One region of the Streptomyces sp. NPDC005752 genome, then DNA from elsewhere that is predicted to be linked to it. Evidence: predicted binding sites of a transcription regulator. Region 1 holds the regulator's gene; each other region holds the start of a gene.

The links. Region 1 encodes HrcA, which represses chaperone genes, less so after heat shock. Its sites were predicted from a motif close to TTNGCACTCNGNNNNNCNGAGTGCNAA; they were not measured.
Region 2: a site for HrcA is predicted at 2,150-2,176, ahead of groES (co-chaperone GroES). Genes of this name have one in related genera too.
Region 3: a site for HrcA is predicted at 1,111-1,137, ahead of groL (chaperonin GroEL). Genes of this name have one in related genera too.

The regions. Positions count from the first base shown of each region.
Region 1 covers NZ_JBEXYB010000011.1:20,570-25,661, reverse strand. The annotation lists gene dnaJ (molecular chaperone DnaJ) at 1-770, opposite strand, end outside; gene hrcA (heat-inducible transcriptional repressor HrcA) at 771-1,787, opposite strand; gene ABZ441_RS11555 (MBL fold metallo-hydrolase) at 1,953-2,675, shown strand; gene ABZ441_RS11550 (DUF3097 domain-containing protein) at 2,701-3,519, shown strand; gene hemW (radical SAM family heme chaperone HemW) at 3,543-4,775, opposite strand; gene ABZ441_RS11540 (ATP-binding SpoIIE family protein phosphatase) at 4,861-5,092, opposite strand, start outside.
Region 2 covers NZ_JBEXYB010000016.1:72,109-77,200, reverse strand. The annotation lists gene ABZ441_RS15735 (methyltransferase domain-containing protein) at 1-1,004, opposite strand, end outside; gene ABZ441_RS15730 (polysaccharide deacetylase family protein) at 1,128-2,033, shown strand; gene groES (co-chaperone GroES) at 2,332-2,640, shown strand; gene groL (chaperonin GroEL) at 2,742-4,367, shown strand; gene ABZ441_RS15715 (SDR family oxidoreductase) at 4,449-5,092, opposite strand, start outside.
Region 3 covers NZ_JBEXYB010000025.1:99,095-104,186, reverse strand. The annotation lists gene thrC (threonine synthase) at 1-36, shown strand, start outside; gene ABZ441_RS21920 (MoaD/ThiS family protein) at 65-340, shown strand; gene ABZ441_RS21915 (cold-shock protein) at 784-990, shown strand; gene groL (chaperonin GroEL) at 1,300-2,922, shown strand; gene ABZ441_RS21905 (hypothetical protein) at 3,379-3,729, shown strand; gene ABZ441_RS21900 (NAD(P)H-binding protein) at 3,993-4,847, opposite strand; gene ABZ441_RS21895 (TetR family transcriptional regulator) at 4,935-5,092, shown strand, end outside.

The DNA.
Region 1 (5,092 bases):
TGAGGCAGCTCATGGATCTCGACGTACAGGTCGCCGGCGGGGCCGCCGCCGGGGCCGACCTCGCCCTCGCCCGCGAGCTGGATCCGGGTGCCGTTGTCGACACCTGCCGGGATCTTCACGGTGAGGGTGCGCCTCGACCGGATGCGGCCGTCGCCGGCGCACTCGGGGCACGGGGTCGGGACGACCGTGCCGAAGCCCTGGCACTGCGGGCAGGGCCGGGAGGTCATGACCTGACCGAGGAAGGACCTGGTGACCTGGGACACCTCGCCACGGCCGCGGCACATGTCGCAGGTCTGCGCGGAGGTGCCGGGTGCGGCGCCCTCGCCACTGCAGCTCGTACAGACGACCGCCGTGTCGACCTGGATGTCCTTGGTCGTACCGAAGGCCGCCTCGGAGAGGTCGATCTCCAGGCGGATCATGGCGTCCTGGCCGCGCCGGGTGCGCGAACGGGGTCCGCGCTGCGACGCAGTGCCGAAGAACGCGTCCATGATGTCGCTGAAGTTGCCGAAGCCGCCGGCTCCGAACCCTCCCGCGCCACCGCCGCCGCCCGAGGCGGACAGCGGGTCGCCGCCGAGGTCGTAGACCTGCTTCTTCTGCGGGTCCGAGAGCACCTCGTAAGCGGCGTTGATCTCCTTGAACCGCTCCTGGGTCTTCGGATCCGGGTTGACATCCGGGTGCAGCTCGCGGGCGAGCCGACGGAATGCCTTCTTGATCTCGTCCTGGGATGCGTCGCGGCGTACGCCTAGTACGGCGTAGTAGTCCGTGGCCACTTACGACTCCGCCAGGATCTGTCCGACGTAACGTGCCACTGCGCGTACCGCTCCCATCGTTCCGGGGTAGTCCATGCGGGTCGGTCCGACCACGCCGAGTTTGGCGACTGCCTCGTCGCCCGAACCGTAGCCGACCGCGACGACGGACGTGGAGTTGAGGCCCTCATGGGCGTTCTCGTGCCCGATCCGTACGGTCATGCCCGAATCCGTTGCCTCACCGAGCAGCTTCAGCAGCACGACCTGCTCCTCCAGTGCCTCCAGCACCGGCCGGATCATCACAGGGAAATCGTGCCCGAAGCGGGTGAGGTTGGAGGTGCCGCCGATGATCAGCCGCTCCTCCGTCTCTTCGACCAGGGTTTCGAGAAGGACGGAGAGCACCGTCGACACGGTGCCCCGGTCCTCGGTCTCGAAGGACTCCGGAAGGTCCTGCACCAGCCGGGGCACGTCCGCGAAGCGTCGTCCGACGACCCGGCTGTTGAGCCGGGCCCGCAGATCGGCCAGCGACATGTCACCGAACGGAGCAGGGCAGTCGATCATACGTTGTTCGACCCGGCCCGTGTCCGTGATCAGCACGAGCATCAGCCGGGCCGGAGCCAGCGACAGCAACTCCACGTGCCGGACCGTCGACCGGGTCAGCGAGGGGTACTGCACGACGGCGACCTGTCTGGTCAGCTGCGCGAGCAGCCGGACCGTGCGGCCCACGACGTCGTCGAGGTCGACCGCGCCGTCGAGGAAGTTCTGGATGGCCCGGCGCTCCGGCGAAGACAGGGGCTTGACGCCCGCGAGTCTGTCGACGAAGAGACGGTAGCCCTTGTCCGTCGGAATACGCCCCGCACTCGTGTGCGGCTGGGCGATGAAGCCCTCGTCCTCCAGCACCGCCATGTCGTTGCGGACGGTCGCCGGGGAGACCCCCAGGCTGTGCCGCTCCGTGAGCGCCTTGGAGCCGACGGGCTCCTCGGTGCCGACATAGTCCTGGACGATGGCGCGCAGCACTTCGAGTCTGCGTTCGCTGAGCACCGCGCACACCTCCAGCTGTGGTTCTCCGGCGTCTGCCTGGCACTCTGTGCATTCGAGTGCCAGCAATCCCCCCGGTCAGTGTACGGGGGGAGGGTGGTCCCGGGGCAAGGCCGACCGGCCACGCCGTCGCGGGACTGCGCAGGTCGTTGCCGATAGCGTCGCCGTATGGACGTCTCTTGGGAAGAGTTCGGCTGGGAGCGGTTGGGCAACGGTACGGGGCGGCGACGCCTTCCCGTCTGGGACGCGACCGCCGCACTGGTGGCCGGGGCGGACGGTGTGCTGCTCTACGACACGGGTTCGACGCTCCGGGAGGGAGTCGAGCTGCGCTCCCAGGCGGAGAGCATGCTGGGCCGGAGGGTGACGCATATCGCATTGAGTCATCCGCACTTCGACCATGTGCTGGGCACGGCCGCCTTCTCCGGGGCGGAGGTCTACGGGGCGGTCGGCACGGCGGATCTGCTGGGGCGGGGCGCCGGGGAACTGCGCGCGGACGCGCTTCGGCACGGCATGAGTGAGGCCGACGCCACTGCGGCGACGGACGCGCTGGTGGCCCCGCGGCATCAGGTGAGCGGCGAGTGGACGCTCGACCTCGGGGGCGGGCTCCAGGTGCTGCTGGCCAATGTGGGCCCCGGGCACAGCGGCCACGACCTCGCGGTGCTGGTTCCGGGGTCACCTGTCGTGGTGCTCTGCGGCGACCTGGTCGAGGAGTCCGGCGAGCCGCAGGCGGGCCGGGACGCGGTCCCCTCGCACTGGCCGGCGGCGCTGGACCGGCTGCTGGAGCTCGGCGGCGAGGACGCGTCGTACGTGCCGGGACACGGGGCGGTGGTGGACGCGGCGTTCGTACGGGCGCAGCGCGCCCGACTGGCCGCCCGCTTCGGCGTGTCGTGAAAGGGCCTCCGTTTATCGTCGTGCCATGCGCAGCTACCAGCCGGATCTGACCCCGCCGTGGAAGAAGTCCGCTCCCGCCCCCGAGGTCCCCGCAGAACCCGATCTGGTCGTCGAGGAGGCCGTCACCGGCTTCTGCGGTGCGGTGATCCACTGCGAGAAGACGGCTCAGGGCCCGACGGTCACGCTGGAGGACCGCTTCGGCAAGCACCGGGTCTTCCCCATGGAGCCGCGTGGTTTCCTGCTGAAGGGCAGGGTGGTCACCCTGGTGCGCCCGTCGGCCGGCGGCCCCGTCCGCCCCTCACGTACGGCCTCCGGTTCCGTGGCGGTCCCCGGAGCGCGGGCGCGTGTGGCGCGCGCCGGCCGCATCTACGTGGAGGGGCGGCACGACGCCGAGCTCGTGGAGCGGGTCTGGGGCGACGACCTGCGCATCGAGGGCGTGGTGGTGGAGTACCTGGAGGGCGTCGACGACCTCCCGGCGATCGTGCGGGAGTTCTCACCCGGTCCGGACGCCCGGCTCGGTGTCCTGGTCGACCACCTGGTGCCCGGTTCGAAGGAGTCCCGGATCGCCGCCCAGGTCACCGACGCGCACGTGCTGGTGGTGGGACATCCGTACATCGATGTCTGGGAGGCCGTGAAGCCGTCGTCCGTGGGTATCCCCGCGTGGCCGGTGGTGCCGCGCGGGCAGGACTGGAAGACGGGCGTGTGCCGTGCGCTGGGCTGGCCGGAGAACACGGGCGCGGCCTGGCAGCACATTCTTTCAAGGGTCGGCTCGTACAAGGACCTGGAGCCGCAGCTGCTGGGGCGTGTCGAGGAACTGATCGACTTCGTCACCCTTCCCGCCTGACACCCCCGGCACGGACCCGGCCCTCAGTCCACCAGGTCCCGCACCACGGCGTCGGCCAGCAGCCTGCCCCGCAGTGTGAGGACGGCGCGCCCCTCGTCGTACGGTCCGGGCTCCAGCAGTCCGTCCGCGACCGCGCGGCCGGCCGCAGCCAGGCCCGCGGGGGCGAGCAGCGACAGCGGGCAGCCCTCGACGAGCCGCAGTTCCAGCAGGATGCGCTCGACCCGCCGGTCCTCGTCACCGAGCACCTCACGGCCGGCGCCGGGCGAGCGGCCCTCGGCCAGGGCCTGCGCGTAGGCCCCGGGGTGCTTGACGTTCCACCAGCGCACCCCGCCGACGTGGCTGTGGGCCCCGGGTCCGGCACCCCACCAGTCGGCGCCGCGCCAGTACAGCTCGTTGTGCAGGCAGCGGCCCTCGGGCGTACGGGACCAGTTCGAGACCTCGTACCAGGAGAAGCCCGCCGCCGCCATCGCCTCGTCGGCGATCAGGTAGCGGTCGGCGTGGACGTCGTCGTCCGTCATCGGGACCTCGCCCCGGCGGATACGGCGGGCGAGCTGGGTCCCTTCCTCGACGATCAGCGCGTACGCCGACACGTGGTCGGGCCCGGCGCCGATCGCCGCGTCGAGGGAGGCCCGCCAGTCGTCGTCGGACTCGCCGGGGGTCCCGTAGATCAGGTCCAGGTTGACGTGCTCGAAACCGGCCGCACGGGCCTCGGCGACGCATGCCTCGGGCCTGCCGGGCGTGTGGGTGCGGTCGAGGACTTTCAGGACGTGCTGCCGGGCGCTCTGCATACCGAAGGAGACGCGGTTGAAGCCGCCCTCCCGCAGCGCCGCGAGATACGCCGGATCGACGGACTCCGGATTGGCCTCCGTGGTGATCTCGGCGTCCTCCGCGAGCCCGAACTCCTCCCGGATCGCAGCGAGCATCCGGACGAGGTCGGCCGCGGGCAGCAGCGTCGGTGTGCCGCCGCCGACGAAGACCGTGCGGACGGGGCGGGGGTCGTCGCCGAGGACCTTGCGGGCTTGGCGGACCTCCTCGACGAGATGGGCCGCGTAGTTGTCCCTGGAGGCCAGTGCGCCGCCGGAACCGCGCAGCTCGGTCGCGGTGTAGGTGTTGAAGTCGCAGTAGCCGCAGCGGGTGGCGCAGTAGGGCACGTGCAGGTAGAAGCCGAGCGGCCGGCCGGCGGCGCCTTCCAGGGCGTGGCGGGGCAGCGCCCCGTCGTCGGGCACGGGCTCACCATCGGGCAGTACGGAAGGCATACCGTCCATTGTCACTCGCCGGCGGAGCTGCCCCGCACGCCTGCCTCTCGGAGGCCGACCCCGTATGCCTTCCGTCGGACGGCTGTCACCCGGCGGCTGTGGCGCCGCCCGGCTCGTCCGCGTCTGCGTCGACCCGGATCACGAGCAGGGCCAGGTCGTCGTCGGGCGGTCGCTCGGCGAAGGCGTGGACGGCCTGCTTGATCCGGTCGGCCGTCGCGGCGGCCGAGAGCCCCGCGCAGCCCGCGAGGACCCGCGCGAGGCCGTCGTCGTCGTCGAACATCAGCCGCCCCGAGCGCCTTTCCGTCACTCCGTCGGTG
Region 2 (5,092 bases), on a different contig from region 1:
TCGTAGGAGGCCGTGGCCTCGGACTCGTACGGCGCGTCGCTCGTGACGTACGCGATCGTCTCGTCGATCAGCCTGCCCTCGCAGCGCTCCACGATCTCGGCGACCAGGTGGGCGCGGATCACGGCGCCGTCCGGCTCGTGGAGGTACCGGCCGACGGGGCCGACCGGTGGGGCGGGGAGCGGGCCGTCCGAGGCGAGGGTCGTCCCGGACGGGAGCAGCGTGGCCCGGAAGGTGCCGGGGGCGAAGCCCTCGCCGAACCACAGCACCGCTTCCTTCACGTCTCCGCCGTCCGAGATCCACTCGGCCTCCGCCTGCGGACCGATCGCCTCGTGGGGGACACCGGGGGCGATCTTCAGCGCGGCGCGAGGAGCCTTCAGCGCCGCCCCGGTCGCCCAGGAGAGCGGAGGTGAGTAGGCCTCGGGGTCGAAGATCCTGCCCCGCCCGCCGCGCCGCGCCGGGTCGACGAAGACGGCGTCGTACGGGGAGGTGTCGATCTCGGTGACGTCGGCGCACCGCACCTCGACGAGGTCCTGGAGGCCGAGTGCCTCGGCGTTGGCGCGGGCGACCTGGGCGGTGAGCGGATCGCGGTCCACCGCCAGGACCGGGACGCCCGCCCGGGCCAGGGTGATCGCGTCACCGCCGATCCCGCAGCACAGGTCCGCCACGCTCCCCACTCCGAGCGCCGCGAACCGCCCGGCGCGGTAGGTGGCGACCGAGGTGCGGGTCGCCTGCTCCACTCCGTCGGGTGTGAAGAACATGCGGTACGCGTCCGCGGCCCCGAACTTCGCCACGGCGCGCTGCCGCAGCCGCGCCTGGCCCAGCGCCGCCGACACGAGGGCCGCGGGGTGCGTGCGGCGCAGCCGGGTCGCGGTCGCCAGTTCCCGTGCGGGGTCGTGGTCGCGCAGTTCGTCCAGGAGCGCGGTGCCCTCGGGGGTGCGCAGGGCGGCGAAGGCGGCGAGCGGGTCGGCGGGGCCGGCCTGGCCGGCGGGGGGAAGGGCGTTCACGGATCCATTGTGAGCCAGCCGGGGGATGCGGCGGGTCCGCCGGATGTGTCGCCGGGGGAGGCCGGTGGCCCGGTGGCAGGATGCGGCGCCATGCAGCTAGTACGACAAAAAGAAAAATCCGTCATGAAGTGTCGCAGAACGGCGTGTGCGGTCCTGGCCGCACTGTTGCTGGGCGCCGTCGCCTCCGGATGCGCCGACGGTACGGACGAGGGGGCGGGAGGCCGGCGGAAGCCGGTCGAGGGGCAGCCGGGGGCGGCCGCTCCACAAGCGCCCGCCGCGGCCGCGGCGCAGGCCGCGCGGCTGAAGCGTGAACAGGCCGCCCGCGTCGCGGTGGCGAAGAAGTGGGGTCTGGCGAAACTCCCGCTCGTCGCCCCCGCACCGCCCGTGGTGAAGCCGCGCATCACCACCCGTGCCGGGTTCGAGGTGGAGGGCGGGGAGACGCTGCCGCCGGTCTTCACCACCGTGCCCACCAAGGAACGGGTCGTCTTCCTGACGATGGACGACGGGGCAAAGAAGGACCCCGAACTGCTGCGGATGATGACGGAGCTGAAGATCCCGTACAGCGCCTTCCTCAGCGACTACGTGGTGAGCGACGACTACGGCTACTTCAAGGACATGCAGGCCAGGGGCGTGACGCTCAACAACCACACGCTCAACCACCGTTACCTCCCGGGACTCTCGAAGGCGGACCAGCGGCGGGAGATCTGCGGCGAGCAGGACAAGCTCGAGAAGTACTTCGGGAAGCGGCCGACCCTCTTCCGGCCGCCGTACGGCAACTACAACGCAGACACCCTCCGCGTCGCCGAGTCCTGCGGCATCAAGGCCGTGCCCCTGTGGGCCGCCGAGGCGTTCCCCGACCACATGGAGTGGCGCGAGTGGGACCGGGACCTGCACCCGGGCGACATCATCCTCACCCACTTCCGGGGCGACGAGGACTGGGAGGGATCGATGGCCGACATGATCCGCCGCGTCATGAAGACGGTCACGGACAAGGGGTACGCCGTGGCCAGGCTGGAGGACTACGTCTGACGGGGCGGGGCGGAAGGCGGGGTCCCGTGCGGTTCCTCCGCCACCGGAACACCGCGCCGGTCTCCCGCGTTGTCCGGGCGTGCGCGGTCCACGCGACGCCACGCGAGGGTGGTGAATTGGCACTCCGCTTGACCGAGTGCTAATCCCGGTCATAGTCTCTGTGCTGGCACTCACCGATGGAGAGTGCCAGCACAACCGTGCGACAGGGCAGGTCCGGCACCCGCGACGACGGATCGGTCTGGTCGCCACCCCACAGACTGTTAAACCCCGTGAGATCTCCGAAGGGGGAGACCGGATCGTGTCGACCACCAGCTCCAAGGTTGCGATCAAGCCGCTCGAGGACCGCATTGTGGTCCAGCCGCTCGACGCCGAGCAGACCACGGCTTCCGGCCTGGTCATTCCGGACACCGCCAAGGAGAAGCCCCAGGAGGGCGTCGTCCTGGCCGTGGGCCCGGGCCGCTTCGAGAACGGCGAGCGCCTTCCGCTCGACGTCAAGACCGGCGACGTCGTTCTGTACAGCAAGTACGGCGGCACCGAGGTGAAGTACAACGGCGAGGAGTACCTCGTCCTCTCGGCCCGCGACGTGCTCGCGATCGTCGAGAAGTAGTTCACCTAACGTTTGCTTCTGTTCTGCGCCCCTGGCCCCCTGCGAAAAACTAGCCGGGTGGCGAGGGGCGCAGTTCGTTTTGAGAGGGAAGAAAACAGCCCATGGCGAAGATTCTGAAGTTCGACGAGGACGCCCGTCGCGCCCTTGAGCGCGGCGTCAACAAGCTTGCCGACACGGTGAAGGTGACGATCGGCCCGAAGGGCCGCAACGTCGTCATCGACAAGAAGTTCGGCGCTCCCACCATCACCAACGACGGTGTCACCATCGCGCGCGAGGTCGAGCTCGACGACCCGTACGAGAACCTCGGTGCCCAGCTGGTGAAGGAGGTGGCGACCAAGACCAACGACGTAGCGGGTGACGGCACCACCACCGCCACCGTGCTCGCCCAGGCCCTCGTCCGCGAAGGTCTGCGCAACGTCGCCGCGGGCGCGTCCCCGGCCGCCCTGAAGAAGGGCATCGACGCCGCCGTCAAGGCCGTGTCCGAGGACCTCCTCGCGACCGCCCGCCCGATCGACGACAAGGCCGACATCGCCGCCGTGGCCGCGCTCTCCGCGCAGGACCCGCAGGTCGGCGAGCTCATCGCGGACGCGATGGACAAGGTCGGCAAGGACGGTGTCATCACCGTCGAGGAGTCCAACACCTTCGGTCTGGACCTCGAGTTCACCGAGGGCATGGCCTTCGACAAGGGTTACCTGTCGCCGTACATGGTGACCGACCAGGAGCGTATGGAGGCCGTCCTCGACGACCCGTACATCCTGATCCACCAGGGCAAGATCGGCTCCATCCAGGAGCTGCTCCCGCTCCTGGAGAAGGTCATCCAGGCGGGTGCCTCCAAGCCGCTGCTGATCATCGCCGAGGACGTCGAGGGCGAGGCGCTCTCCACCCTCGTCGTCAACAAGATCCGTGGCACCTTCAACGCCGTCGCGGTGAAGGCCCCCGGCTTCGGTGACCGCCGCAAGGCCATGCTCGGCGACATCGCCACCCTCACCGGTGCGACCGTCATCGCCGAGGAGGTCGGCCTCAAGCTCGACCAGGCCGGTCTGGACGTGCTGGGCACCGCCCGCCGCGTCACCGTCTCGAAGGACGACACGACCATCGTCGACGGCGGCGGCGACTCCGCCGACGTCAAGGGACGCGTCAACCAGATCAAGGCCGAGATCGAGTCCACGGACTCCGACTGGGACCGTGAGAAGCTCCAGGAGCGCCTCGCGAAGCTGGCCGGCGGCGTGTGCGTGATCCGTGTCGGTGCCGCCACCGAGGTGGAGCTCAAGGAGAAGAAGCACCGTCTGGAGGACGCCATCTCCGCGACCCGCGCCGCGGTCGAGGAGGGCATCGTCTCCGGTGGTGGCTCCGCTCTGGTCCACGCCGTCAAGGTCCTCGAGGGCAACCTCGGCAAGACCGGCGACGAGGCCACGGGTGTCGCGGTCGTGCGCCGCGCCGCCGTCGAGCCGCTCCGCTGGATCGCGGAGAACGCGGGCCTCGAGGGCTACGTCATCACCTCGAAGGTCTCCGAGCTCGACAAGGGTCAGGGCTTCAACGCCGCGACCGGTGAGTACGGCGACCTGGTGAAGGCCGGCGTCATCGACCCGGTCAAGGTCACCCGCTCCGCCCTGGAGAACGCCGCGTCCATCGCGTCGCTGCTGCTCACGACCGAGACCCTGGTCGTCGAGAAGCCGGCCGAGGAAGAGGCCGACGCCGGTCACGGCGGCCACGGCCACTCGCACTAGTACGCTCCGTACGCCGCCGAGGCCCGGTACCCCCGTCGCGGGGGCACCGGGCCTCGGTGCGTTCCGGAGACCCGGACGCGCTCACTTCGGGCCGTACGTCCGGCCCGCGCGTGAGGTGACTCCGCCCAGGAGGCTGCGGGGTGTCAGCTTCACCAGGCCCATCAGTGCCTTGTAGCGCGGGTCCGGGATCGACACGGACCTGCCCCGGGCCAGGTCCTCCAGAGCCGCGGCCACCAGCTTGTCCGCGTCGAGCCACATCCAGTCGGGGATGTTGCCCGTCCCCATTCCGGCCCGCTCGTGGAACTCGGTCCGCACGAAGCCCGGGCACAGCGCCATCAGCCGCACCCCCGTACCCGCGAGGTCCTTCGCCGCGCCCTGGGTGAACTGGACGACCCATGCCTTCGACGCCCCGTACGTCCCCCGGGGCAGGAAGGCGGCGACGGACGCCACGTTGACCACCCCGCCGCGACCGCGCTCCCGCATCGAGCCGGCGGCTGCCGAGGTCAGCCGCAGGACCGCCTCGCAGTGGACCTTCAGCATCGTCAGTTCATCGGCCACCGGTACGTCCAGGTAGCGCCCCTTGTTGCCGAAGCCGGCGTTGTTGACCAGCAGATCGACCGGGCTCACGCGGTCCGTCAGCCGCGCGGCGACCGCCTCGATCCCGGCGTCCGTCGACAGGTCGGCCGTCAGCACCTCGGCCTCGATGCCGTGTCCGTCGTGCAGCT
Region 3 (5,092 bases), on a different contig from region 1:
GCGTTCCGCGACGCGGGCCTCGCCGCCGCCAACTGACCACCCGAGACCGAAGGAAGGCACGTACATGAGCGTCAAGGTCCGCATCCCCACCATCCTCCGCACCTACACGGGCGGTCAGGCCGAGGTCCCGGCGGAAGGGTCGGTCCTCTCCGAGGTCATCGCCTCCCTGGAGCAGAACCACCCGGGCATCGCGGCCCGCGTCCTGGACGACCAGGGCAAGCTGCGACGCTTCGTCAACGTGTACGTCAACGACGACGACGTGCGTTTCGAGGGCGGCCTGGACGCGGTCACCCCGGACGGCGCCGGCGTCTCGATCATCCCGGCCGTCGCCGGAGGCTGATCACCGCACGGCCCCGGGCGCGGCTGCCCGACCGCACGGCGTGAGCACAGTGGCCCTCTCCGCACAACATGTGGAGGGGGCCATTCCGCATGGTTGAGCGCGGTAGAGTTGGGGAAGTCACCGCAGCTTCCCGTGCCGCCCGCATATGAGAATGCGCCCGGCCGCGGCAAGAAACAGCCAAAGTGCGTGAACCCCTTGAGGCATAAGTGGCCTTTGTCAGGCCCGACTTGCCCTGGAATCCAGCGAATTCGCCCCTTGCGTGCGGTCGCCCGTGCCCAGAATTCTCGTCCGATTGACCTGTTGCAGAGGGCAGTTGGGCAGATACATTCGGCCGCGGTCGACGCGTTCCGGCGCACGCCACCCTCTCCTGTCGGAGGGTGACTTCTGACCCGGGTCCGCGAAGTGCGGACCTGCGCAAGGGCCAGTAATAGGGGAGTAAGGCTATGGCTCAGGGCACCGTCAAGTGGTTCAACGCGGAGAAGGGGTACGGCTTCATCGCGGTCGACGGTGGTGCGGATGTCTTCGTCCACTACAGCGCGATCCAGATGGACGGATACCGCACCCTCGAAGAGGGTCAGCGAGTTGAATTCGAGATCTCGCAGGGCCAGAAGGGGCCGCAGGCGGACATGGTCAAGCTCGCCGTCGGCTGAGCTCGGCGCGGTCGGCCGACGACACCACTCACACACGCAGGGCCCGTACCTCCGAAGAGGGGGACGGGCCCTTCGTGCGTGTGTGCGCCCCTCCCGGTTGTCCACCGACGGAGGGGGACGCTTGCACTCGCAGGGGTCGAGTGCTAATTATTGGCGTTAGCACTCTCCAGGTGAGAGTGACAGAACTTGGACCGGGCCGGTGAGGCCCGCAGGCTCCGTGGGGCAAGGAACCACAGAGCACGCTGGCCGTCCGTCGCGGGCGCCTCTCGGTCCGGAGAAATCCACCCCTGTCCGGGAGGACCACTTCACATGGCCAAGATCATCGCGTTCGACGAGGAGGCACGGCGCGGTCTCGAGCGCGGGATGAACCAGCTCGCCGACGCCGTCAAGGTCACCCTCGGCCCCAAGGGCCGTAACGTCGTCCTCGAGAAGAAGTGGGGCGCGCCCACGATCACCAACGATGGTGTTTCCATCGCCAAGGAGATCGAGCTCGAGGACCCGTACGAGAAGATCGGTGCGGAGCTGGTCAAGGAGGTCGCCAAGAAGACGGACGACGTCGCCGGCGACGGTACGACCACCGCCACCGTTCTCGCCCAGGCGCTCGTCCGCGAGGGCCTGCGCAACGTCGCCGCGGGTGCCAACCCGATGGCTCTGAAGCGTGGCATCGAGAAGGCCGTCGAGGCCGTCTCCGCCGCTCTGCTGGAGCAGGCGAAGGACGTGGAGACCAAGGAGCAGATCGCTTCGACGGCCTCCATCTCCGCTGCCGACACCGAGATCGGCGCCAAGATCGCCGAGGCGATGGACAAGGTCGGCAAGGAAGGCGTCATCACCGTCGAGGAGTCCCAGACCTTCGGTCTGGAGCTCGAGCTCACCGAGGGTATGCGCTTCGACAAGGGCTACATCTCGGCGTACTTCGCGACCGACATGGAGCGTATGGAGACGTCGTTCGACGACCCGTACATCCTGATCGTCAACTCCAAGATCAGCAACGTGAAGGACCTCCTTCCGCTGCTCGAGAAGGTCATGCAGTCGGGCAAGCCCCTGCTGATCATCGCGGAGGACGTCGAGGGCGAGGCCCTGTCGACCCTGGTCGTCAACAAGATCCGTGGCACCTTCAAGTCCGTCGCCGTCAAGGCTCCGGGCTTCGGTGACCGCCGCAAGGCCATGCTCGGCGACATCGCCATCCTCACCGGTGGCACCGTCATCTCCGAGGAGGTCGGTCTCAAGCTGGAGAACGCCGGCGTCGACCTGCTCGGCACCGCCCGCAAGGTCGTCATCACCAAGGACGAGACGACCATCGTCGACGGTGGCGGCGACAGCGACCAGGTCCAGGGCCGCGTCAAGCAGATCCGTGCCGAGATCGAGAACTCCGACTCGGACTACGACCGCGAGAAGCTCCAGGAGCGCCTCGCGAAGCTGGCCGGCGGCGTGGCCGTCATCAAGGCCGGCGCCGCCACCGAGGTGGAGCTCAAGGAGCGCAAGCACCGCATCGAGGACGCGGTGCGCAACGCCAAGGCCGCTGTCGAGGAGGGCATCGTCGCCGGTGGTGGCGTGGCTCTGCTCCAGGCCTCGGCCGTCTTCGAGAAGCTCGACCTGACCGGTGACGAGGCCACGGGCGCCAACGCCGTGAAGCTCGCGCTGGAGGCCCCGCTCAAGCAGATCGCCGTCAACGGTGGTCTCGAGGGTGGCGTCATCGTCGAGAAGGTGCGCAACCTGCCGATCGGTCACGGCCTCAACGCCGCGACCGGCGAGTACGTCGACATGATCGCCGAGGGCATCATCGACCCGGCGAAGGTCACGCGCTCCGCCCTGCAGAACGCCGCGTCCATCGCCGCGCTCTTCCTCACCACCGAGGCCGTCATCGCCGACAAGCCGGAGAAGGCCTCTGCGGCCGCTCCGGGCGGCATGCCGGGCGGTGACATGGACTTCTGATCCTCGGATCAGCAGTTCGAGCGGTACCCGCAGTACCCGTACGACGCCGGCCCCCGGGATTCGTTCCCGGGGGCCGGCGTCGTACGCGGTGGCGGGCATGGACGGTTCGGGGCCGGTCCGCGGAAGAGGTCAGGTCCGGTACTCGCCGGACGGGCCGAAGGACTCGATCCCGGCGACGGCCACCCGCTTGCCCGAGGGCGCGGTGTGGGGCGGCGGGCCGAAGCGGGCCTCCTGTCAGACCCGGCGCATAGCGTCAGCACTGAGGACACACCGCGCGCTGCAGTCCGCAGCACTGCTGAACCTGCCCACTGGGAGAGAATTCCATTGAAGAGCCTGCCGCAGACGGACAACAGTTTGCTGATCCGCACTGACTATTCCGACCAGTCGGCTTGGCAAGCCCTCCATACGGCGATCACAACGCCGAACAAGGACGGCTTCCTCGCGAATGTTCACATAGTGGACGATGCCGACTACAGCGATCTGACGACCGAACAGGTCCTCGCACTGGCCCTCGCCAGCGGTAACAGTGACTCCATGTTGATCGTGGCGGACACGACCGCGCTCTTCGCGCCTGGGATGCCGCTACTCGCGGTCCCGCCCTACGAGGACGACGAGGACGACGAGGACGACGACGACGAGGACGACGGCGAGGGCGACGGCGAGGACGCGGAGCAGCAGTTCGGCGAACTGCGCGTCACAGCCGCAGAACTGTGGTCGATCGAGAACAACATCTACCTCGGCAACATGGACTGGGAGGACTTCGTCGCCGCCGCGGGTGACGACGGCGTCTTCCGGGGCTTCCGCTAGAGGCGATCGGGCTGCGGCCTGGGCAGCCGGCTGCCGGCCGACTGGTGAAGAGGCGGCGTTCTGACCCTGCACTGTTCAGTCGGGCCCGCAGGCGCCACTCGATGTCGCGCACTTGGACCGCAGGCGCGCGTCCTGTCGGTACGCACGGTGCCCCGGGCTGCCTGAGCCGCACGCGCCCACGCGCTCGGCACGTTCCGGAGGTGGGGCCGGGGCAACGGCGGACTGAGGGCTGCGGCCTGGGCCGCAGGTCGCGGTCGACGAGGTCACGAACCCTCCGTGAACGCGATGGCGTGGTCGACGGCCCACTGGCGAAACGTTCGCGGCGCCGTCCCGAGGATGTCGGCCACCGCAGTGGTGATGTACGCGGGCTGTCCGACCGCCGCACTCCACGCGGCGAGCAGCATGTCGACGGCCGAGCTGGGCACCGTACTCTCCCACAGACTTCGGAACTCGTCCGGCGCTATCTCCTCGAATGCGATCCGGCGCCCCAGGGCGTCACCGATGACGTCCACCTGCGCGGCTTGGGTCAGCGATTCGGGGCCCGTAAGGACGTAGTCGCCTCCCACGTAGCCGCCCTGATAGAGCGTTCGCGCCGCGACGGCTGCGATGTCGCGGTCGTCGACCGGTGCCGACTCGGAGGCGTTGTAAGGCCACCGGACGACCTCGCCGGCCCGGATCGCGGGCGCCCACCAGGCCAGCGAGTTCGACGCGAACATCCCCGGCCGGATGATCGTCGACTCGAGGCCGGTGGCCGCGATGAGCCGCTCGATGCCGGCGTGCAGCACCGCCATGGAATTGGGCTGCTGGAAGAGGGGGTGTGGCGTCTGATGCGGGGAGGAGAGGAAGACGACCCGCCGCACGTGGGCTGCGAGCCGCTCGACGACTGCCTCCGCGGCCTGAGGCGGGGCGGTCCAGACGAGGAAGACCGCACCGGCGCCACTCAATGCCGGGTCGAGGGACTCGGGCACGGTGAGGTCGCCGACGAAGACCTCGGCCTTCGCCGGCAGCGTCGCCGCCGCCTCGGAGCGACGGGTGAGGGCACGGACCGGCACGCCCGCGTCGAGGAGTTGGTCGATGACGACGCGGCCGACCCGGCCCGTCGCCCCGGTTACGAGCACGGGAGGAATGTCCGTCTGATGCATGCCGCCCATGAAAACGTCACTCGGTTAAAAACGCAACTCGGTCACGAATGTTACGGTGATCGGATGAGCGAGTCGACGGGACTGCGGGCCCGCAAGAAGGAGCGGACGCGCGACGCCATCGGCGACGCGGCCGTCTCGCTGTTCCTGGAGCGCGGCTTCGACCGTGTCTCGGTCAACGACATCGCCGCGGCAGCCGAAATCTCCAAGCCGACCCTCTTCCG